DNA from 4 places in the Uliginosibacterium sp. 31-12 genome. Region 2 is predicted to be linked to each of the others. Evidence: predicted binding sites of a transcription regulator. Region 2 holds the regulator's gene; each other region holds the start of a gene.
What was found. Region 2 encodes sigma-54, which starts transcription at its own class of promoters, with help from an activator protein. Its sites were predicted from a motif close to TGGCACGCTTNCTGCTNA; they were not measured.

Region 1 (5,713 bases), on a different contig from region 2:
GGGACTCAGGGTGTAGTGCTGGTTCAGGCGCTGCTGCAAGGCATTGCCGGCCTTCCCCCGGGTGAGCAGATAAGCACCGCAGGGCAAGTCTTCAACCCGGTGCACGAAAAGCAGCAGATGCATTTCCCATACGGCTGGCAGCACATCCCAGGGGGCCGCCGGTTGCGCCATGAGGCGACTCATCAGGTGCATGAAGGCGGTGCGTGGCATGCGGAAAGCCGGATCGAAGTGCTGCGCGCTACGCCGCCCAAGCACCACTTCGGCAAAGCCCGGGCCCTCCCCTGAGGCCGCATTTTCGTGCTCACCGCCCTGCCCTGGCGGCAAGGCCAGGCTGCTCTGGCGTGCCGTGGTGCACAGGGCTTCGCGGGTCAGCGCTGCCACTTCCGCGATCACTGGCCAGTGATACATCGGGTGGCGATCGATGCTGCTGGCCGTTCCCATCCAAACCGCTGAACTGCTGGCTGCACGCAGGGCACGGGCCGTGGGCACTGGGGCGGGCGAGTTATCCAAGCCGAGGCTGAGCAGTACTTCGGCTTCCTCCAGCTCGGTCGCTTGCGCACGGCGGGCGGGAAAGTCAGCCAGCCGATCGAGGCCCAGCACGCTGGCCAGCAGGTGATTATCGAGCTGAGGCTGCGCGGTGAGGCTCCAGCCCATGGCAGCGCAGGCATAGCGCAGTGCCGCCATGGCGTGGCCGGTATCGAGCTGGCAATAGCGGAAGGCGCGCTCACCGTATTTCCAGGCTTCCCGCCACATCACCGAGCTCAGCGCAATATGCAGACCGGGTGGCAGGGAGCCAGTCGAAAGATGGCGGGCGCGGCACTCCAGCGCATGCTGTTCGGGTTCGTAGTGATAGAGACCATTGGCGAGGCCCGGCACCTCGCAGGCGATCAGGTAGGCCTCCACCGGATGCAGGTTGCCACTGGAAGGATTGGCGCGCACCGCCCAGCGATCCGGGCCATAGCGCTTCCAGGCCGTGATGCCCAGCGCCAGATGCAGGCAAGCCCCCAGGCTGGCCAGATCAAACGGAACATGCTGCGTCACGGGCGCTGCAAAAGGCCGCCGCAAGGCTTCGCCAAGCGCGCCCTGCTGCGTCGGCTCAGCGAGCGGCAAGGGAATGCTCCGGACGCCCTCGAAATGGCGGAAAGCAGCCGGCTGATCGTCCCAATCCAGCGTTTCCGGGCCGGCGGCATAACGCTCGAAGCGATGCTTGGTGCGGCGATGATAGGCTCGCACGAGATCCGCCACGCTGGGTGGCGGCAGGTCGGGCGGGAGTTCGGCGGGCGGTGTGTCCTGCATCTCAGGCGGTTGCGGGGGCTTCAAGTACAGCCACCGCCTTCACGGTGATGTTGTTCTTGGTGGCATCGGTGTAGGGGCAGACCTTCAACGCCCGCTCGACCAGCGAATCGGCCGTCACCTGATCAATGCCGTGCAGGATGGTGGCGAAGGACAGCGAGAAGCGGTAGGCATCCTCGAAATTCTTGTACAGCGACACTTCTGCTTCGACCATGCAGCCCTTCACCGGCAGGCGGTCGGCACGGATGATGTGGCGCACCGAATTCTCGAAGCAGGCGGCATAGGCCGCAGCAAACAGCTGCTCGGGGTTGGCCCCCGGCTTCTTGCCACCCATTTCGGCGGGTTGGGCCAGATCCACCTTGAGCAGGCCGTCTTCACTCTGCACGCGGCCATTGCGGCCACCCTGGCTGAATACACGGGTTTTGTAGACGAGATCCATGACAGCTCCTTGGAGGCAAACAGGGGGTTGGATAAACGCGGCTCGCAGCTCTCCTAGCAAGACTCGTACGCAAGGCCCCTCCTTGCAGTAAAACAGGCTGGGCCTGGGGTTTCGTTCAGGCGCGCCCAGCTTGTCTGAAAGATATGTTCCAGGGCGCTCAGCCGAAAGTGACAAAAGTGACGCGGCAACACCCTGTGCACGCCACCGCGACACGCCAAACCGGAATCACCGGCATGGCATCAAGCTTGCAAGTAACCGCCTGATGAACTTCACACGGGGAGCAGAATCATGCTGGATACGCTTGTCGTTGGTGCCGGGCTCTGTGGGCTGAGCCTGGCCGGAAAACTGCAGTCTGCCGGGCATGACTATCTGCTGATCGATGCGCGCCAGCGCCTTGGCGGGCGTATCGAGAGCGTGCCTGAAACCGCCACGGCGGCAGCGGCCGATCTCGGCCCGACCTGGTTCTGGCCCGCCACCCAGCCGCGCATCACGCGCCTGGTCGCCGAGCTGGGGCTCTCCAGCTTCCCACAGCATGACAGCGGCACCATCCTGCATCTCTCCAAGGGGGACGGCAGCCCCGAGCCGCTGCCACAGAGCAGTGTGCACATCCAGGCACGGCGCCTTGGCGGCGGTATGGGCACGCTGGTTCAGGCCCTGGCCCAGCGCCTGGCACCCGAGCGTGTGCGCCTTGGGCTGGAAGTGAAGAAGCTGCAGGCGTACCCGGATCACATCGAGGCGGAGTGCTGGAACGGCACTGAAGCGCTGCGCATCACCGCGCGCCATGTGGTGCTGGCCCTGCCGCCACGCCTTGCAAGCACCCGCATCGCTTTCGCACCTGAGTTGGCCTCGACCCTGCACACCACACTGCACGCCACACCCACCTGGATGGCCGCGCAGTGCAAGGCCGTGGCCCGTTATCCGCTGCCGTTCTGGCGCAGCAGCGGGCTAGCCGGCAACGCCTTCGTGACCCACGCCCAGGCCGTGCTGGGCGAAGTCTTCGATGCCTGCGGCGAGAACGGCAGCCCGGCCGCGCTGGGCGGCATCTCGGCCCTGCCCCCAGCGGTACGCATCGCCGTCAGCCGGGTACATGAGCTGATGGTCTTCAGCCAGTTCGCCCAGCTCTTCGGCCCGGCCGCCGCCGAGGGCGAGTTGTTCATGCGCGACTGGGCTCAGGAGCCTTTTACCTGCTCGGCGCTGGATATCGCCGAGCCTGCCGCCCATCCCCAGGATGGCGTGGCCGAATTGGCCGCGCCCCAGTGGGGCGACAAACTGATCTTTGGGGGCAGCGAAACCGCCGGGCAATCGGCCGGCTATCTCGAAGGTGCGCTGGATGCCGCCGCACGCATCTGGCAGCAACTCTCGGCGCCCACCGCCCTGCGCCACTCCTCGCGCGCCGACCTGCGGGACAACCATCTCGGGCTTGAAAAATTTGCGCGTATGGTGGCCTTGTTGCGCGAGGAGTCGATCGACAAATATGTCTTCGGTTTCAAGCAGGCATTGATCCGGCAGCAGCGTGAAGACATCACGCAACTGGTGCTGACCGAGGTGGTTGCGGGCACCTACAAACAGGCCCTGGAATACCTGCACACGCTGCCGCTGGAACTCGCCGAAGCCGTTGTTGAAAATGGCCGTGCAAGTCTCACGCCCGCCTTGTTGGCGCCATTCATGGGCTTTTCGACCGATCTGCTGAGCCAGGCCCAGACGCATAACGCCAGCTCCTGCGCCATCTCCGGTTTTCCCCTGGAACAGACGCTGAACCACGCTTATGTACAAGCGATTCGCCGAGATCTGGCAGCGCTGTGGCGCGAATTCGCGCTGGCGCTGAACGAGGACTTGTTGCAACGCATGGAAGCTGCCAGCCAGCCGATCTGAAATCAGATGCCGCAATACGCGAGGCCGCCTTCGGGCGGCCTTCTCATTTCTGCTGCGGCGCAGATCGGCCAAAGCTGACGCATGCCTGTCAGCCCTGTTCGCTTTGTCGTCGCGATTGCCTGTTTTGTCGCGCCTGCGCAATTCCGACAAAACCTCTCAAGTGTTTGATTTAAAGCAAATAAACGGCGTGGCACGGAACTGGCTATGTGGGAATCACCCGCCCCAATGCCCGCGTCAAGAAGATCAAGGAGTCCGCCATGCAAGCTGCCGCCAGTTACATCAACATCGCCGACCTGAAGTCCAGTGGCAATGCCCTGGCAGCTCCCGCAGATCTGCCCGCCACCGGCGGTGGTTGTGGCACCCATGGCGGTGAAGGCAAAGCCAGCTGCGGCACCTCCGGCGGCCCGGATGACATGCCGCAGGAGATCTGGGACAAGGTCAAGAACCATCCCTGCTACTCCGAAGAAGCTCACCACCATTACGCCCGCATGCATGTGGCGGTGGCACCGGCCTGCAACATCCAGTGCAACTACTGCAACCGCAAGTACGACTGTTCCAACGAGTCGCGTCCGGGCGTGGTGAGCCAGAAGCTCACCCCCGAGCAGGCGGTGAAGAAGGTGCTGGCCGTCGCCAGCGAGATCCCGCAGATGACGGTGCTCGGCATCGCCGGCCCGGGTGATTCGCTGGCCAGCCCGAAGAAAACCTTTGAAACCTTCCGCATGCTTCAGGAGCAGGCGCCGGACATCAAGCTGTGCCTCTCCACCAACGGCCTGGCCCTGCCTGATCTGGTCGACGAGATCTGCAAATACAACATCGATCACGTGACCATCACCATCAACATGGTCGACCCCGAGATCGGCGCCAAGATCTATCCGTGGATTTTCTGGGACCACAAGCGCGTCACCGGCGTCGAGGCCGCCCGCATCCTGCACGAGCAGCAGATGAAAGGCCTCGAAATGCTCACCGCACGCGGCGTGCTCACCAAGATCAACTCGGTGCTGATCCCTGGCGTGAATGACGAGCACATGATCGAGGTGAACAAGGCAGTGAAGGCCCGTGGCGCCTTCCTGCACAACATCATGCCGCTGATCTCCGAGCCGGAACACGGCACCTACTTCGGTCTCAACGGCCAGCGTGGCCCGAGCGCACAAGAGCTCAAGGCCGTGCAGGACGCCTGCATGGGCGGCGCCAACCTGATGCGTCACTGCCGTCAGTGCCGCGCGGATGCCGTTGGCCTGCTGGGCGAGGACCGCAGCGAAGAATTCACCCTCGACAAGATCGAGGAGATGGAAGTGGTGTATGACCTTGATCGTCGCCGCAGCTATCAGGACAAGGTCGAAACCGAACGCCAGGCCCAGCACGCCGCCAAGGTCGAAGCACTGGCTTCGCAAGGCGAGCTGGAAGTTGATGACAGCATCAAGGTGCTGGTGGCGGTGGCTACCAAGGGCGGCGGCCGCGTGAATGAGCACTTCGGTCACGTCACCGAATTCCAGGTCTTCGAAGTTTCCGCAGCGGAAGCGCTGTTCGTGGGCCATCGCCGGGTCGATCAGTACTGCCAGGGCGGCTTTGGTGAGGACGAGCAACTGCCCTCGGTGGTGCGCGCAATCAACGATTGCCACGCCGTGCTGGTGGCCAAGATCGGCGCCTGCCCGCGTGACGAACTCAAGGGCGCCGGTATCGAACCGGTGGATGCCTACGTCGATGAGTTCATCGAGAAGGCCGCTTTGTCCTGGTTCGCCGATTACAGGAAGCGCATCGCCAGCGGCGAGATCGAGCACCAGGCGCGAGGCGATGCCTCGATCCGCCAGGGCGCTTATACCGCCGCAGCCTGAGCCAGCACACCCTCCCTCCCCCTCGTCGCCCCCCGAAAAGGAGAGATCGCCATGTCACTCAAGATCATCGCCGAGTTGTGTACCGGTTGTTCGGCTTGCGAGCCGGAATGCCCCAACGAAGCCATCAGCGAGCTGAAAAACTATTTCATCATCGATCCGGATAAATGCACCGAGTGCGAAGGGGATTACGACACCCCGCAGTGCCTGGCGGTTTGCCCGGTCGATGAATGCATCCTGCCACTGGTAACCGCCTGAGGAAATCATGACCAACGTCACG
Region 2 (5,713 bases):
GCGCCAGGCGCAGGGGCTCGTTCTGGGCCCCGGTACGGCGCTGCAAGTGGGCGATGAGCTTGAGCTTCATCTTGCGTCGGCAGGCCGTTTCGCCAAAGATGGTGCGGATATTGAGAATGCCCAGGCCACGTACTTCGAGGAAGTCCTTGAGCATGTCCGGACAACGGCCTTCCAGCACTCCGGCGGCTACGCGCGAGATTTCGACTACATCATCAGCCACCAGACCGTGGCCACGCGAAATCAGTTCCAGCGCCAGTTCAGACTTGCCGGCCCCCGAGTCGCCGGTGATCAGCACCCCGACCCCCAGCACATCCATGAACACCCCATGCAGTGAAACCCGCTCGGCCAGCTTGCGCGAGAGATAGGCGCGCAGTACATCGATTATCCGGGCGGACTCCAGCGGCGAAGCCATTACTGGCACCCCAGCCTCATCACAGGCGCGGCGGAAGAGCTCGGGCACTTCACAGTCATCTGCCACGATCATGCCGGGCGGGGTGGCGGCAAAAAGATCCATCATGTGCAGATCGAGCTTATCCCGGCTCTGCCGGCGCGCCCAGGCGAACTCAGCCTCACCGAGGATCTGCAAACGATTCGGGTGAATCATGTTGAGGTGGCCAACCAGATCAGCGGGCCACACCCGATTGTCAGACACCGACAGGAAGGAATCCAAACGCCCGGCCACATGGCGCAGCTGCAAGGCTGCGCGATTGACTTCAAACAGCTGAGCTACGCTCGCTCGCCGCATGGAGGCTCCAGTTCTGGAAGGCTGCCGCAATGGCGGCGGAATCTGGTGCGCTCAGCAGGGTGTCACGAAACCCCTTGTCACTGAACATCTGGGCGAGTTCGGCGAGCAGACGCAGGTGGGTCTCATTGGCCTGCTCCGGCGCCAGCATCACGAAGAACAGACTGACCGGCAACCCATCCGGCGCATCAAAAGGGATCGGGCTAGCTGTGCGCAGGAAAGCGCCCAGCGGCTCTTTGAGACCTTTGATGCGCTGATGCGGAATCGCAATTCCCATCCCAAGCCCTGTCGAACCAAGCTTTTCGCGCTGGTTCAGTGCATCCACCAGCTTGCGGGCCGCGAGGCCACTGTCGCGCTCGCACAGCTCGCCAATGGCGGCGAACAGGCCGTCACGCGCGGAGGCCGCTACATCGACACGGATGCGCACGGGGTCAAGGATCTGCGAAATCAGGTTCATGAGTCTTTACAGCACAGCGGCGAGTCTCCGGACCGGAGCTCGCCGCTTTCTGGGTTTCAGAGCGGTTGAGGCAGAAAGCCTCAACCATCGCCGGCCGGACAATTCTGCCTGTCCAGACCGGCTGCGTCCAGCGCTTCAGCTGGCGCTCTCAGCGCCTTGCCGTTTCATCGATTCACGGTTGTGATCGCTGATCTTTTCCTTGTGCTTGAGAACCTGACGATCCAGCTTGTCTGCCAGCGCATCAATGGCGGCATACAGGTCGTCGTCTTCACTTTCCACGTGGATATCCTTGCCGCGCACGTGAACAGTCACCTCTGCTTTCTGCTTAAGTTTCTGTACCGAGAGGGTCACATGGGTCGCCGTAACATGATCGAAATGGCGAATCACCCGATCGAGCTTGGAAACCACATATTCGCGCAAAGCGGGAGTGACTTCCAGATGATGGCCGGTGATGTTGAGATTCATAAAACTACTCCTCTCCTGTTAGATCGACTTGCGCTGACTGACCGGCGGAATATTCAGCGACTCCCGGTATTTCGCAATCGTCCGGCGTGCCACCACGATACCCTGCTGGCCCAACAATTCGGCAATCCTGGCATCCGACAGGGGTTTTTTCCCGTCTTCGGCCGCGACCAGCTGGCGAATCAGCGCGCGTATCGCCGTTGCTGAACATGCACCACCGGTATCGGTGGAAACATGACTGCCAAAAAAGTATTTCAGTTCGAACACACCGCGGGGACTGGCCATGTACTTCTGGGTGGTCACCCGCGACACCGTTGACTCATGCAGCTCCAGCTCTTCGGCGATTTCCCTCAGGGTCAGCGGACGCATGGCCACTTCACCATGATCAAAGAACTGGCGCTGACGTTCGACGATGGCCTGCGAAACACGCAGGATGGTGTCAAATCGCTGCTGCACATTCTTGATCAGCCACTTGGCTTCCTGCAGCTGTCCCGATAAGGAACTACTTACGCCCCTGTTCTGTTGAAGTATATCGGCGTAGACCCGATGGATCCTGAGTCTCGGCATGGCCTCTGGATTGAGGCTCACCGTCCAGCCGCTACGTTGCTTGCGCACCACCACGTCCGGAATCACGTAGCGCGTTTCCATCGGTGCAAATTGAGCCCCCGGACGCGGATTCAAATGACAAATGAGTTCCTGAGCTGCGCGCAAGGCATCATCATTGCAGCCCAGGCGCCGCTTGAGGCGCGCGAAATCGCGCGCAGCCAGCAATTCCAGATTGCCGTCCGCGATCAGCATGGCGTGATCGCGCGTGGCACTTTCCGGCAAAGCGCGAATCTGCAGGAGCAAGCACTCCTGCAAGTTGCGAGCGCCGATGCCGGCGGGGTCAAGGTTCTGGACCTGATGCAAGGCAATGTTCAACTCATCGAGTTCTACTTCCCATTCGGCCGGAATCAGCGGCAGAAGTTCCTCGAGGTCCTGCAGCAACAAACCGTCGTCGTCCAGCGCTTCGATGATCAGCTGCACCAGCGCACGATCACGATCAACCAGCGGCATCAGGGCGACCTGCCCCAGCAGGTGATCCCGCAAGGAAGTAGCGGCGGCCTGGAATTCCTGAAAGTCGGAATCATCGTCGTCCCCACCGCCATTCCGCGAGGCGCCTTCCGTGCGCCATTCGGCAGCTTCGCCGATATCATCATCCGAAACGCTGTCGTAAGCCTCTCCGATGTTGTCCGGCATGTCCGTCACGCTCGGCGACTCGAAATCCTCATCGCCGGAGGATGAAGCAGAGGATTCGATGCGGTATTCCTCACCCGCCGTCGCCACACTGGCTTCGCCCGCCTCGACAGGGACGGGTCCATCACTTTCTTCGTCACCGCCTTCACGCTCCAGCATCGGGTTTTCGAGCAGGATGCGTTCGATCTCCTGATTGAGTTCGAGCGTGGACAGCTGAAGCAGCTTGATGGATTGCTGCAACTGCGGGGTGAGCGCAAGTTGCTGGGAAAGGCGGAGCTGAAGCGAGGGTTTCATTCTTTACAGACGGGGAGGTGCGGAGCGGCCAAGCCTAGAGGCGGAAGTGTTCGCCAAGGTAAATCTGCCGTACCTGTTCATTCTGCACGATTTCTGCCGGTTTGCCGCCAGCCAGCACCTCACCCGCATTGATGATGTAGGCGTGATCGCAAATACCGAGGGTTTCGCGCACATTATGGTCGGTAATCAGCACGCCAATACCGCGCGCCTTGAGGTAACTGATGATTTTCTGGATATCAATCACTGCAATCGGATCAACGCCGGCAAAAGGCTCATCCAGCAGGATCAGACGCGGACGGGTGGCCAGCGCACGCGCGATTTCGACGCGGCGGCGCTCACCGCCGGACAAGGACATAGCGGTCGCTTCGCGCAAATGGCCGATGTTGAGTTCATCCAGCAGCTCATCCAGACGTTTTGCCATGTCTGCGCTGGAGAGCTTTTGCAACTCCAGCACCGCCATGATGTTCTCGGAGACCGTAAGTTTGCGGAACACCGAGTTTTCCTGCGGCAGATAGGAGAGCCCTTGGTGCGCCCGTTTGTGGATCGGCCAATGGGTGAGCTCGGTTCCATCGAGATGGATCTTGCCGCCATCGGCACGTACGAGGCCGACGATCATGTAGAAACAGGTGGTCTTGCCTGCGCCGTTCGGCCCCAGCAAGCCCACCACTTCGCCACTGCCAACCTCGAAGGACACGTCGTGCACCACGGTGCGTGCCTTGTAGCGTTTCTGCAGATTGCTAACCCTGAGCAGACTCATCCAGTGTTTCTTTCAAGAGTTTCCTGATGATGTCGACCGCAAACCCTCTGGTCTGCAGGAAGCGCGCCTGACGCGCCCACTCCCTGTGATCCTGCGGCAACACCCCGAATTTTTTCTGCCACACGCTGCGCGCGCGCATCAGTTCATCTTCCTGCAAAGCCTCGCCCATGGCGCCAGCTGCCGTCTCGCGATCCACTCCCCGGTCATCCAGCTCACGACGGATGCGCGCGGCACCAAAGCGGCTGGCGCGCGATCTCACGAAACTCTCGGCAAAGCGCTCGTCAGACTGCAGACCTGTCTCTGCCATGCGATCCAGCACGGCTTCGACATCATCGTCGGCGCCGGCTCTTGCCGCCAGCTTGCGCCGCAGCTCCAGCCTCGAATGTTCGCGCGTGGCGAGCAGACGCAAGGCTGTCGAGCTGAGCGAAGCGGCGGGCTTCTTCAAACAGCTTACTCCGCTTCAGCCACAGTAGGCATCACGGCAACCCCCACACTGGCACGCACCTTGTTTTCGATCTCGAGTGCCAGCGCCGGATTGGCACGCAGGAATTCACGTGCATTGTCCTTGCCCTGGCCGACCTTCTCGCCGTTGTAGGCGTACCAGGCACCGCTCTTGTCGACGATTTTGTGATCGACGCCCATGTCGATCACTTCGCCTTCACGCGAAATGCCTTCGCTATAAAGAATGTCGAAGTGGGCTTCCTTGAAGGGAGGCGCTACCTTGTTCTTGACGACCTTGACCTTGGTTTCGGAGCCGACGACTTCGTCGCCACGCTTGATCGTGCCGGTGCGGCGAATATCCAGACGGACCGAGGCGTAGAACTTGAGTGCGTTACCACCGGTGGTGGTTTCCGGGTTGCCGAACATCACACCGATTTTCATGCGGATCTGATTGATGAAGATGACCAGCGTATTGGTGCGCTTGATGTTGGCCGTCAGCTTGCGCAGAGCCTGACTCATCAGGCGCGCCTGCAGACCGGGCAACTGATCGCCCATTTCACCTTCGATTTCGGCCTTCGGCGTAAGCGCGGCGACCGAGTCGATAACCACGATATCGATACCGCCAGAACGCACCAGCATGTCGGCAATTTCAAGGGCTTGCTCACCGGTGTCGGGCTGCGAAATCAGCAGATCCTCGACCTTGACGCCAAGCTTTGCTGCGTATTGCACATCCAGGGCATGCTCTGCATCGATGAAGGCGGCCGTACCGCCAATTTTCTGCATTTCGGCAATGACCTGCAGGGTCAGCGTGGTCTTGCCGGAAGATTCCGGACCATAGATTTCCACCACCCGGCCACGCGGCAGGCCGCCGATGCCCAGCGCAATGTCCAGCCCGAGAGAGCCCGTGGAAACGGCCTGGATGTTTTCTTCCAGTTTGCCGTCACCCATGCGCATGATGGAACCCTTGCCGAACTGCTTCTCGATCTGGGAGAGTGCGGCGGCAAGTGCCTTGGCCTTGTTGTCGTCCATGAAAGTCCTCACTGAGTGGTCTGAAGGATTATGGCACAGAGCTTGCTGTACGAAACCGAAGTCCGCCCCGCATGCCAACTCGACTCCGCCCGGGAGCCGACTGCGCCAACTACTGTACAAATATACACCATCATTTCTGCGACACAAGTCACAGCTCGAAAACTTGCTTTGTGAGAACAAGTTAAGGCACTTGGCGCCCCTAACCGCTTAGGTGATGATTCGCGTCCGCAGCTCATGAATACACCGCCCCCAGCCCCGGAACCCCACCATGCTTCGTAAGTCGCTTGCCCTGCTC
Region 3 (5,713 bases), on a different contig from region 2:
TGCCGTTGCCCTGGCGGCTGGCGTTCAGACCCTGGCCGCGCAAGAGTTCGGCAAAGCCCTGCTCGACGGTGAAGATGCCGGACAGGCCGCGGCTGCTGCGGCCTTGCAGCAGACTGGCATCTGAGCTGAACTCGACGCCGGCGATGGCGGCAAAGCTGTTCAGCACCCGATCCAGCGGGCCGGCCTGGATGTTGTAGCTGCGCGCCGCGCTGGCGGCGGGCGCTGCGCTCTGGGCGTAGGCCATGGGTGTGGTGACGCCGACGGCACCGAGCATCAGACCTGTCATCAGGGCGCTGCGCACGGCGCTGGTGGTGCCGCTCGGGGCAAAGCTGGCGAGGCCCTGCTTACGCGGCAGAGTACGTTGCGCAGAAGAGGGAAGGGAGGCGTGTCTGGCCATGCTGCGGTCCTTTCGGTTCGGGAATATTGAGTGGCTTCATCAGGTATTCCGAACGAGACTGCGAAACCCTCAATGCCAGACTGAATTTTTTTCGGGGCGAAAAAATTACGCGTGCGCATCGGAGCTGTGGACGCATTCCTGCCTTTGGCACGGAGCAGCCAATCAGCGTCTCAGCTCGCCTGCAGGGTGACCCAGTAGCGGGTGCGATAGACCGGCACCAGGGGCAGGGCCAGCGCAAGGTTCTGCAGGGCGCGATCGGTGTCGCGCAGGGAGAACACGCCGCTCACGCGCAGTTCTGCTACGGCCGGATCGCAGCGCAGCAGGCCCGGCCGGTAGCGGGCGAGTTCGGCGACGAAGTCCGCCACACGCATGTTCTCGGCCAGCAGCACGCCATTGCGCCAGGCCGCTGCGCTTTCCTGTACCGGTGTGAGGGGCGCGATCCGGGTGGCGGAATAGTGGCTGCCTTCGCCGGCGCTGATACGGATGGCCAGGTCCGGTCTGCGGCGGCTGCGCAGCTCCACCGCGCCTTCGAATACGGCGACCTGCGAGGCGTTTTCGTCCTGTCGCACGCTGAAACGGGTGCCCAGCGCTTCGACGCGACCATGCCGGCCGTGCACCCGGAAAGGGCGGTGCACGCTGGCCGGGTCCGGTGCGGTGGTGATCAGGATTTCGCCCGCGTGTAGCACGATGCGCCGCTCCTGCGCATCGAAGCGCACATCGATCCGGGTGGCGGTGGCCAGCACGATCGATGTGCCATCCGCCAGCTGAATCTCGCGGATCTCGCCCGTGGCAGTGGCATAGTCCGCCGTGCCGCGTTGCCAGGTGTCGGTGCTGCGCAGCAGGCTGGCAGCGCCGCCCGCTACGATGGCCAGGCCGAACAGTCGGCGCAAGGTCGTGCGCTTCTGCCAGGCCTGATCTGCGGGCTCGCGCAGCACATGATGGGCGAGCTCGGGCGGCAGGCCGTCGAGCTTGTCCTCAAAGATCTGCAGTTCTTGCCAGGCACGTTCATGATCGGGGTGGGCGGCCCGCCATTGCCCGCAGGCAGCCTTATCTTCCGCACGGGCGTCTTCCGACCACAAACGGGCCATCCATTCGGCCGCTTTGGCGATGATGGCCGGGCTCAGGGCAGTGGCGTCGGGGGCTGCCGGGGCGTTCATCGGTGTGCGCGGCTCAGGCGTTTTGGGCATGCAGCGCGCGGTGGCAGGCGATCAGCCCGGTGGCGATGTATTTCTCGACTGAAGAGACTGAAACCTCCAGGCGCTCGGCAATCTCGCGATAGCTCAGGCCATCTAGCCGGCACATGAGGAGCGCCATGCGCGCCTTGGGAGCGAGGCCATGCAGGATCGCATCGATCTCGACCAGGGCTTCAATGACCAGCGCGCGGGCTTCTTCGGAAGGCGCCTGCTGTTCCGGCAGGAGGGCGAGAGCCTCCAGATAGGCCGCTTCAATCTGGCGGCGGCGATACAGATCGATGACCAGACCGTTGGCAATCTGGCTCAAGTGGCGACGGGATTCATCCTGCTGCGGCATGTGCCCGCTGCTGAGGAGGCGCAGATAGGTGTCGTGGGCCAGATCGGCGGCATCGAAAGCATTGCCGAGTTTCTTGCGCAGCCAGCCTCGCAGCCAGCCATGGTGCTCGGTATAGAGCGCCTCGATTTGCCGGTGGAATGCAAAATCAGCGATGGATGCAGCGGTGGCGGACACGGCGGACTCCCTGTGCCCGAGGATGTGTATCGGGCATGATGAACTAAATGAGAATGATTATCATTTTATACATATCCGGCGAGGGTGGTAAAGCGTTTTGCCCGGCACAAAAAAAGGCCCGGTCTGAGCCGGGCCTGAAGTAGTGAGCAGTGTGGTGGCTTGAGGCAGCCAGCTGACCTGAGGAGGAAGGATAGGTCACCGGACGGCTTCAAGCGCGGTTCAACAAACTGGCGGGCGCACCGCAGCGCCTTGCAGCGAACGCTGCGGCGGACGTCGCCCACCCGTTTGTCGAACATCCGGCGGCATCAGGCCGCCGAAGTGATCAATGCGCTGATTTTCGGGCGATCGGCCTCCTTTCCTGAGTTGCGGGTTTCGGTTGAGCGGGCGTGTTCCAGTGCCTGCACGTCACCGCTGATCTGGCCGCCGGCTTCGATCAGCAGGCTGCCGTAGCGGATCGTGCCGCGTACGCGGCCGGTGGCGTGGATGACGAGCTTGTCGCGGGCAGTCAGGTCGCCCTCGAAGTGGCCGTGGATTTCGGCGACATCGATGCCGACCTTGCCGGAGAAGGCGCCTTTCTCGGCAATGCGCAGCACGCGGCTATCCATGGTGGCTTCGACGCGGCCCTCGACGATGAGGGTGTCGCAATCCAGAATTTCGGCGCCCTTGAGCTTGACCTCGGGACCGACGACCAGGCGGCTGGGCGATTCGGTGTCTGCCGCCGGGGCGGGTGTATGGCGGGTGTCCGGGCTGCTGGTCTGTGCGGCGAGCTGAGCGGCCTGGGCGGCGTTCAGTTCGGCCGCGTCGCGCAGGCGGTTCTGCGGCTGGAGCGCCGGATAGGCCCCGGGCGTGTGGGTGACGCGGGGCTGGCGCTCCGCTGCGGCTTCGGAACTGCGGGGCAGGGCTTTATGGAACATCTGGTCTCCTTCGTGAGCGGGGCGGCCTTCAAGGAGCGAAGCGCCGACAAGGAGATACAGTGCAGAGGCCGTGCCAGATTCAACTAGTCATTATTAATCAAAGGGTTGATTGTTATTTGTGAGATCTCGTTCGGGCCTCGGGTGTCGCCTTGCGGCGACAGCTTTTCGGGCCGCTGCAGGCAAAGCCCCTTGCCGCCGGGCGAGGCGCTGTCGCGAATCGGCGACAGCCCGGATCAGGCCTGCCCGGCCGGATCTGTGGCGTCCTTGAAGGCGCTTGCTTCGAGGTGGTGGCGGGCGAGCAGGCGGTAGAACTCGGTGCGGTTACGCCGGGCGAGCCGGGCAGCCTGGGCAACCTTGCCGTCGGTGAGGCGCAGCAGGCGCACGAGGTAGTCACGCTCGAAGCGCTGGCGGGCTTCCTCGAAGGATTCGATGGCGCCGCCCTCATCCTGCAGCGCACGCTGGACCAGCGCGGCGGGGATTACCGGGGTGGTGGAGAGGGCGACGGTCTGCTCGACGACGTTCAGCAACTGGCGCACGTTGCCGGGCCAGGGCGCCGCCAGCAGCAGCGCCATGGCTTCCGGCGAATAGGTGGTGACGGCACGTTTGTAGCGCGCGGCGAGGCGCAACAGGAAGTGCTGGGCGAGCAGCGGAATGTCTTCACGGCGCTCGGCCAGCGAGGGGAGGGCAAGGCTGACGACATTCAGGCGGTAGTACAGATCGTCGCGGAAACGCCCTTCGCTACGTGCAACATGCAGATCGCGATGGGTGGCGGAGAGGATGCGTACATCGATCGGCAGGCTGCGCGTGGCACCAACCGGGCGTACTTCGCGCTCCTCCAGCACACGCAGCAGTTTGACTTGGAGGGGCGTGGGCATGTCGCCGATCTCGTCGAGGAAGAGCGTGCCGCCGCGCGCGGACTGGAACAGCCCGTCGTGGTCGCGATGGGCGCCGGTGAAGGCGCCTTTGACATGGCCGAAGAGCTCGGATTCGAGCAGCTGCTCGGGGATCGCCCCGCAGTTGATGGCCACGAAGGGCTTGCCGGCGCGCGGACTGGCCTGGTGGATGGCGCGCGCGAGCAGCTCCTTGCCGGCACCGCTGGGGCCGCTGATGAAGATGCTGACTTCGCTGGCGGCGACCAACTCGGCCTGGCGCAGAAAGTCTTCCATCAGCACGCTGCGGGTGAGGATCTCGCTGCGCCAGGCCGCCGGTTTGCGCGATTCACCCGCATCGCCCGAGCTGCCGATGGCGCGGCGGATCTGCGCGATTAACTCGCCCGCGTCGTAAGGCTTGGTGAGATAACCGGCCACGCCGCGCTGGGTGGCTTCGATGGCCTCCGGGATATTGCCGTGGGCGGTCAGCACGATCACCGGTAGCGAGAGATGCTGCTGGCGCACCGCGTCGAAGAGAGCCAGTCCGTCCATGCCGGCCATGCGCAGATCGGTGACGATGATGTCCGGCCGCTGCGCGGCGATTGCCGCCAGGGCCGCAGGGCCACTGTCGGCACAGCGGATGGCAAAGCCACTGGCCTTGAGGCGGATCGAGAGCAGGCGCAGCAGGTCGGGGTCGTCGTCAACCAGCAACACGCGGGCGTTGGCAGCTTCGGGGGCGGTGGGGGTCTGAGTCATTTGGCTTTCGGGCGTTCCTGCATTTTCAACTCGATCTCGCGCAAGGCGTCGAGCTTCTGGCGCATCTGTTCATTGCCTGCCTGCGCCTCGCGCAGTTTCTGCTGGCTGCTGGCCTGGGCGTCGTCGAGGCGGCGGATGTCCTGCAGCATGGGCAGCAAGAGTTGCGCCAGCGGGTGATTGCGGCCGCGGCCGTTGGCGTCCGAGGGGGGAAGATCCAGCAGGCTCAGGGCACGCGCACGGTCGGCCGGCGGGCTGGGGGCAATGGCGTGAAACAGAGCGAGCTGCAGGCGCCGTTCTTCGCTGCGCTTGCTGGCGTAGTGTTTTTGCAGGCTGTCGGCTTCGGCCGCGAGCTCGGCCGGGTTCATGGCGCGGATCCGGCTGCTCTGCTGGAGGATGTCGAGATCCGCTTCGCTGCTTGCCTGAAGCAGGCCAACATGCCTGAGTTCGGTAGTGCTGCAGGCGCTAGCGAGCAAGACGAGCGCGCTGGCGAGCAGCAGGCTGGAGAGGGCTTTCATGCTGGAGACCCGGTGAGCGGCAGGCGGACGCAGGCGCGCGTGCCCTGGGGGGAATTGGGGTGTAGCGAAACTTCGCCGCCATGCAGGGCGACGAGTTCATGCACGATGGACAGGCCCAGCCCGCTGCCCTTGACCGGGCTGCCCTGCGGCGCCGGCCCCTGAACGAAGGCTTCGAACATGCCAGGTGCCAGCTCGAGCGGAATGCCGGGGCCTTCGTCGCAGACTTCTATGCAGATCTGGCCGGCCCCAGCGCTGCTGCGGATGAGTACGCTGCTGCCTGGCGGGGCGTATTTGAGGGCGTTGGAGAGCAGGTTGTCGAGGATCACGCGGAGCTTCTCGCGGTCCGCCTGTAAGTTCAGCGCATCGCCTTCACAGGCGATGCGGATGTTGCGCGCCGCGGCGGCGAGTTTGTGGTCGGCAATGAGCAGGGCAATGAGCTCCGTCAGCGCGATCTGCTCGCGGCGCAGATCGCCCGGCGCAAAGCGCAGGCCGCTGTAATCGAGCAGGTTTTCGATCAGTTTGCGCAGGCGCTGGCAGTTGCTGGCGAGGATCTGCACG
Region 4 (5,713 bases), on a different contig from region 2:
CGTATCGAGGTGGCCCAGGAAGCGGATTTCTATGGTGCCATGGACGGTGCCTCGAAGTTCGTGCGCGGCGATGCGGTGGCCGGCATCCTGATTCTGTTCATCAACGTGATTGGCGGGCTGATCGTCGGCGTGCTGCAGCACCATATGGAGCTTGATCGCGCGACCAACCAGTATGTGATGTTGGCCATCGGTGACGGCCTGGTGGCCCAGCTACCGTCCCTGATCATCTCGGTGGCCGCTGGCATGGTGGTCTCCCGCGTGGGTGATGAAGGCGATGTGGGCGGGCTGCTCATCAACCAGCTCTTCGGCAATGTAAATGTGAGCATCCTGGCCGCAGCGATCCTCGGCGTGCTGGGCATGATCCCGGGCATGCCGAACTTCATCTTCCTGACCCTGGCGGCGGGCCTCGCGGCGGTGGCCTGGAATACCGGCAAGAAGCAGGCGGCCGAGGCAGAGGCCGAAGCGCAGCCCCTGCCGGCGCAGACACCGGGGCAAGCGCCCGAATCGCTGGATGCGACCTGGAACGATGTGACGCCGGTGGACGTGCTGGGCCTCGAGGTGGGCTATCGCCTGATCCCGATGGTGGACAAGAGTCAGGATGGCGAGCTGCTCAAGCGCATTCGCGGCCTGCGCAAGAAGTTTGCGCAGGACATCGGTTTTCTCTCTTCGCCGGTGCATATCCGCGACAACCTGGAACTCAAGCCGAACGCTTACCGGATCACCCTCAAGGGGGTGGAGATCGGCAAGGGAGAGGCCTATCCCGGGCAGTTTCTCGCCATCAATCCGGGGCGTGTGGGCGGCACCTTGCCCGGCACCGCCACGACCGATCCGGCCTTTGGCCTGCCTGCTGTGTGGGTGGATAACGCCCGCCGCGAGCAGGCGCATGCCCTGGGCTATACCGTGGTGGACGCCAGCACCGTGGTGGCTACCCATCTCAACCACCTGCTCATGAGTCATGCGGCAGACCTGCTTGGGCGCCAGGAAACCCAGGCCTTGCTGGATCACATTCAGCGCGAGTCGCCCAAGCTGGTCGAGGATCTGGTGCCCAAGGTATTGCCGCTGCATGTGCTGCAGCGCGTGCTGCAATACCTGCTGGAAGAAGGCATCAATATCCGCGACATGCGTACCATCGTCGAATCGCTGGCCGAGCATGCTCCGCGCAGTCAGGATCCGGTGGAGCTCGCCTCCCGGGTGCGTACTTCGCTGGGCCGGGCCATCGTGCAGCAGCTTTTCCCGGGCAGCAACGAAGTGTCGGTCATCGCGCTGGAACCGGGGCTGGAACGTCTGCTGCATCAGGCCCTGGCCTCCGGCGGCGAAGGTGGCGCAATCGAACCCGGCCTGGCCGATACCCTCATGCGCGAAACCGCTGCGGCGGCGCAACGTCAGGAAGAAGTCGGCCTGCCGGCGGTGTTGCTGGTGCCCAACAGCCTGCGCTGGCTGCTGGCGCGTTTCCTGCGGCGTGCCGTGCCTTCGCTCAAGGTCATTGCTCACTCCGAGGTGCCCGAGAGCCGCAGCATCCGCGTGGCGAGCATGGTGGGCGGCTAAGCACACCTCCGCCCCGCGCCGGGGCGGCCTGCTTGATCAGGCGCGGGCTTCGTGGCTCATGATCTGGCACACCCAGGCCCGCTGCTTGTTCTGCTTGCGGGTGATCAGCATCTGCTCGCGGATGCGATCGCGTACCTGGGTCAGGGGCACCTTGCCGGCCGGCTGGATGTTTTCGCAGCGCAGCAGGTGAAAGCCCATGGGGGATTCCAGCGCTTCCGACAGGCTGCCGGCACGCATCGTGAAGGCGGCCGCATCCAGCGCTGGGAACAGCTGGCCTCGCGGCACCTGGCCGAGCAGGCCACCCTGCATTGCCGTGGGGCATTCGGAGTGACGCAGGGCCTGTTCACCAAAACGATCCGGATGGCGCAGCAGTAGTTCGCGGATGACTTCGATGCGCTGACGGCTCGTGGCGCGGCCCGCCTCGCTGTCGTCATGGGTCAGCAGGATGTGGCGCAGGGTACGGCGCTCTGGGGTTTCAAAGCGGGCGTGGTGCAGGTGGTAGAAGAGCTCCACTTCCATGTTGCTGACCGGAGCGACTTTTGCCGAGACCATTTCCAGCACGGCTTCGACGCGCAATTCGCGCTCCACTTCGGCGCGCAGCGATTGTTCGCTGAGTCCGAAACGGGCCAGATCGCACACGAATTCGGCCTCATTGCTGAAGCCCGCGGCAATCTCGGCAATGCTGTGGGTGACTGCCTCCGGACTGATCACGACGTGCGTGGCCTGGCGGCTGCCGAGGATGCGCGTTTCGATCGCGCGCTGGCGATTGACGACGGCCTCGAGCTTGCGGCGTTGCTCGGCGTCGAGGCGCTCGGGCGTGGTCTTGAAGAGGGCCTGAGACTGCTTGAGCGCCAGGTAACCCGAGGCGGCAGGGCTGGCGGGCGTGGCGGACGCTGGAGTGGCGGCGACTACGGGGGAGGGGGAGGCGATTTCAGACATTGCAGCAGGCTTCCGGCAACGAGGTTGAAACGGGGGCAAGCGCAGCTTCGCGCACGATCAGCGGGTGGCCCGCCCAGCACTCGAAATGCACGTGGTAAGCCGGGCCTTCCGGCAGATCGCGGAGTACCTTGAGGATTTCGCCGCGCGCACCGGCGGGCACGCGCACTTCACCGCCAATGGCCAGATCGCGTGCGCTGAGCACGCGTTCGCGCGATTCGAAACGGGTGTCGATCCAGGCTTCGTCCAAGCCGAGCAGCTCTTCTTCGCGGCAACCGACTATGCGGTTCTGCTCAAGAAAGTGCAGTGAGTAGATCACCTGATCCATCAGAAAGCTGCCGATGTCGACCACCGTGCCGATGCTGCCGCGGCGCACCAGCAGCTCGCCGCGGGTGGCGCCGGGAAAGGTGCCGTCGTCGCGCACATTGCGCGTCACGCGCAGGCTTTCGCCAAGCTCCCAGCGCGGTCTCATGGCTGCCTCCTGCCAATGGCGGTGATCGCCACGGTCTGGATGCCGCGAGCACGTTTGAAAACGCTGAAGACTCCTTCGGTGAGCGCATCGGAATGAACGAAGTCCTGATAGGCGCGAGCCAGCAGATGTTTCCAGGTTTCGTATTCCGGCGCCTTGCCGGCCCCGTTCAGATAGTTGTGAAAGCGCTGCAGGATGTGCAGGTGATTGATCCTTACAACCTTGGGATCAAATGCAATGCCGAAGTAGGTGAGGAAGTCCTCGGCCGATTCGAGCTCGGCCAGATCGTCTGTAAAGTCAGGGTGCTCGGTGCTCATGATGACCTCTCTCTGTCAGCAGCATTCCTGATGCAGGCCCTTGAAGAGCAGCATCAGTTCGGATTCGTCCGGGGTACGTTTTTCGAGGGCGACGAAACGCCGCACCATCTCCAGCAGCAGGTGTGCCTCCAGATCGCCGAGTTGGCGCCCGAGGGCGGCGAAGACCGACTTCACGGCACGGGTGCCGGAGTGTTTGCCCAGCACCACGCGATGCTCCCGCCCGACGATGGCCGGATCGAAACCTTGGTAGTTGTGCGGGTCCTTGAGCAGGCCATCAACATGGATGCCTGCTTCATGCGTGAACACGTTCGACCCGGTCAGGCTTTTCTGTGCCGGAATCGGTCGCCCCGAAGCCTTGGCTACGCACTGGGCGAGTACCGGAAAATTGCACAGTTCAACGCCGGTTTCGAGCTTGTAACACTGACGCAAACCGAGCACGACTTCTTCCAGCGCCGCATTGCCGGCCCGCTCTCCAAGCCCGCCGACCGTGGTGTTCAGATGGCTGGCACCGGCGCGTGCTGCCGCCAGGGTGTTGGCCGTGGCCATGCCCAGATCGTTATGAGCATGCATCTCGATTTCGAGCCGGGTCGTCTTGCGCAAGGCCTTGATGGCGCGCTCCACGCCGAAGGGCTCCATGATGCCCAGGGTGTCGGCAAAGCGCAGGCGACGCGCGCCCGCCCGGGCCGCTACCTCGGCAATCTGGGCGAGAAAGGCGGGGTCGGCCCGTGAAGCGTCCTCCATGCCGATACTCACTTCCAGGCCAAGGTCGCGGGCGAAATGCACCAGGCGATGGATCTCGGAGAGCAACCAGCTGCGCGGGCGCCCCAGCTTGCTGGCCAGGTGCTGGTCGGAAGAGGGTGCCGAGATGTCGATCAGCTGCGCGCCGAGACCGGCGCAGGCGGAGATGTCACGTTCATTCAGGCGGGCCCACACCATCAGCCGGGCTTGCAGACCCAGCTCGGCGATGGCGCGAATGCAGTCACGCTCGGCTTCGCCCATGGCCGGGATGCCAACCTCCATCTCCGGCACGCCCAGCGCGTCGAGCTGGCGGGCGATATCCAGCTTCTCGGCGGCGCTGAAGGCTACGCCGGCGGTTTGCTCACCGTCGCGCAGTGTGGTGTCGTTGATGATGATCCTGCGGCCCATGCCCAGCCCCTTTGGTTGCCTTGACTGTATTCAGCAAGCACGGTGCCAGAACTTATCCGCATGATTTAAAAGGGATAAATTAAGAGGTGGGAGCGTTTGTGTGGGGGCTTGGTGACAAAACCCTGCAGGATTTGCGACAGCAGCGTCAGCTGCGCACGATCTTCAGGATTTGTACCAGCGCGGCTGGCTGCTGGGTGAGATCGGCCAGGGTGTATTCATCCAGCGTGGTGTAGAGCGCGTCAAACGCGCGGCGCAGGGCACCGGCCAGCTTGCAGTTCGGAGTGATCCGACAAGTGTCGTTGGCGCTGAAGCATTCCACGATCGGGCCGTCGCCCTCGGCTTCGCGTACAACCCGGCCGATGCGGATCTCGCTCGCCGGCAAGGCCAGGCGGATGCCGCCGCCCTTGCCACGCAGGGCTTCGATCACGCCGGTCTTGGCTAGATGCTGCACCACTTTCATCAGGTGGCTTTCCGAGATGCCATAGGCTTCGGCGATGCCCTGAATGGTGGCGAGGCGGTCCTGATTCAGCGCGAGGTACATCAGCACGCGCAGGGTGTAATCGGTGAAGGTGGTGAGTTTCATGGCGGGCGACGATCTTTTCCTGCTGCGAACGATACAGGCTTACGCCCTTGGCGGCTGCATCAAAACAGGCCGAGGCTGGCCGAGTGGGTGATGGCCACGGCCACGATGTAGGCCACGCAGAGCAGCGCGCCGCCGAAAGCCAGCGCTGCGCGCCGGGGCGGCTGGCCGGCCTTGAGGGCCAGGCGGCCGAGCAGGATGTAGGCGATGAGCGCCAGCACCTTGGCGGTGATCCAGCCATGCACGAAGGGAATCTGCTGCAGCAGGGTGGCGAGCCAGATCGCCGCACTCAGCAGCACCGTGTCGACCACATGCGGGGCGATGCGCAGCAGGCGCCAGCGCCGCCAGTCGATGCCCGCCAGCTGCAGGCCGCCGCGCAGGCTGAAGAGGCTGATGCTGAGGCCGGCACACCACATGTGCAGGGCCTTGATCGTGAGGTAGTCCATGCCGGGATTGTGCAAGAAAAAGCCCGCGCTGGAGGGCGCGGGCGGGGGCTGAAGCTTAGCGTTCGGCGGTACGGACCTGCCCAACTGCTTCGGGCTGGCGCCGCTTGCCGAGCAGGCGCAAGGCGAACACGCCGAGGCATAGCACGCCGATGGCAAACACGATGTCGCCCGGCACACGCAGCCACACCAGGGTGTGCATCACGGCGGACTGCACGATCTCAGGCGAGCGGGCATACCACAGGCCTTCGCTGACGCTGGCCCAGGCTTGGTAGAT

Region 1: nifB (nitrogenase cofactor biosynthesis protein NifB) is a predicted target of sigma-54. The motif match lies at 3,793-3,810, and genes of this name have one in related genera.
Region 3: Q3Y64_RS11745 (polymer-forming cytoskeletal protein) is a predicted target of sigma-54. The motif match lies at 3,074-3,091, and genes of this name have one in related genera.
Region 4: nifV (homocitrate synthase) is a predicted target of sigma-54. The motif match lies at 4,444-4,461, and genes of this name have one in related genera.

The regions. Positions count from the first base shown of each region.
Region 1 covers NZ_JAUOOA010000001.1:723,857-729,569, reverse strand. Annotated here, with positions in the region: gene Q3Y64_RS03425 (SagB family peptide dehydrogenase) at 1-1,296, opposite strand, end outside; gene Q3Y64_RS03420 (Ohr family peroxiredoxin) at 1,298-1,732, opposite strand; gene Q3Y64_RS03415 (FAD-dependent oxidoreductase) at 2,021-3,604, shown strand; gene nifB (nitrogenase cofactor biosynthesis protein NifB) at 3,811-5,436, shown strand; gene Q3Y64_RS03405 (4Fe-4S binding protein) at 5,488-5,691, shown strand; gene Q3Y64_RS03400 (iron-sulfur cluster assembly accessory protein) at 5,699-5,713, shown strand, end outside.
Region 2 covers NZ_JAUOOA010000006.1:33,186-38,898, forward strand. Annotated here, with positions in the region: gene hprK (HPr(Ser) kinase/phosphatase) at 1-745, opposite strand, end outside; gene Q3Y64_RS12265 (PTS sugar transporter subunit IIA) at 714-1,199, opposite strand; gene raiA (ribosome-associated translation inhibitor RaiA) at 1,335-1,664, opposite strand; gene Q3Y64_RS12275 (RNA polymerase factor sigma-54) at 1,683-3,191, opposite strand; gene lptB (LPS export ABC transporter ATP-binding protein) at 3,226-3,948, opposite strand; gene recX (recombination regulator RecX) at 3,929-4,393, opposite strand; gene recA (recombinase RecA) at 4,399-5,418, opposite strand; gene Q3Y64_RS12295 (efflux RND transporter periplasmic adaptor subunit) at 5,687-5,713, shown strand, end outside.
Region 3 covers NZ_JAUOOA010000005.1:251,059-256,771, reverse strand. Annotated here, with positions in the region: gene Q3Y64_RS11760 (TonB-dependent receptor) at 1-397, opposite strand, end outside; gene Q3Y64_RS11755 (FecR domain-containing protein) at 568-1,584, opposite strand; gene Q3Y64_RS11750 (sigma-70 family RNA polymerase sigma factor) at 1,568-2,101, opposite strand; gene Q3Y64_RS11745 (polymer-forming cytoskeletal protein) at 2,407-3,015, opposite strand; gene Q3Y64_RS11740 (sigma 54-interacting transcriptional regulator) at 3,249-4,640, opposite strand; gene Q3Y64_RS11735 (hypothetical protein) at 4,637-5,155, opposite strand; gene Q3Y64_RS11730 (ATP-binding protein) at 5,152-5,713, opposite strand, start outside.
Region 4 covers NZ_JAUOOA010000001.1:566,665-572,377, forward strand. Annotated here, with positions in the region: gene flhA (flagellar biosynthesis protein FlhA) at 1-1,545, shown strand, start outside; gene nifM (nitrogen fixation protein NifM) at 1,582-2,484, opposite strand; gene Q3Y64_RS02600 (nitrogen fixation protein NifZ) at 2,477-2,953, opposite strand; gene nifW (nitrogenase-stabilizing/protective protein NifW) at 2,950-3,267, opposite strand; gene nifV (homocitrate synthase) at 3,283-4,413, opposite strand; gene Q3Y64_RS02615 (Rrf2 family transcriptional regulator) at 4,559-4,996, opposite strand; gene Q3Y64_RS02620 (SirB2 family protein) at 5,056-5,439, opposite strand; gene Q3Y64_RS02625 (nitric-oxide reductase large subunit) at 5,495-5,713, opposite strand, start outside.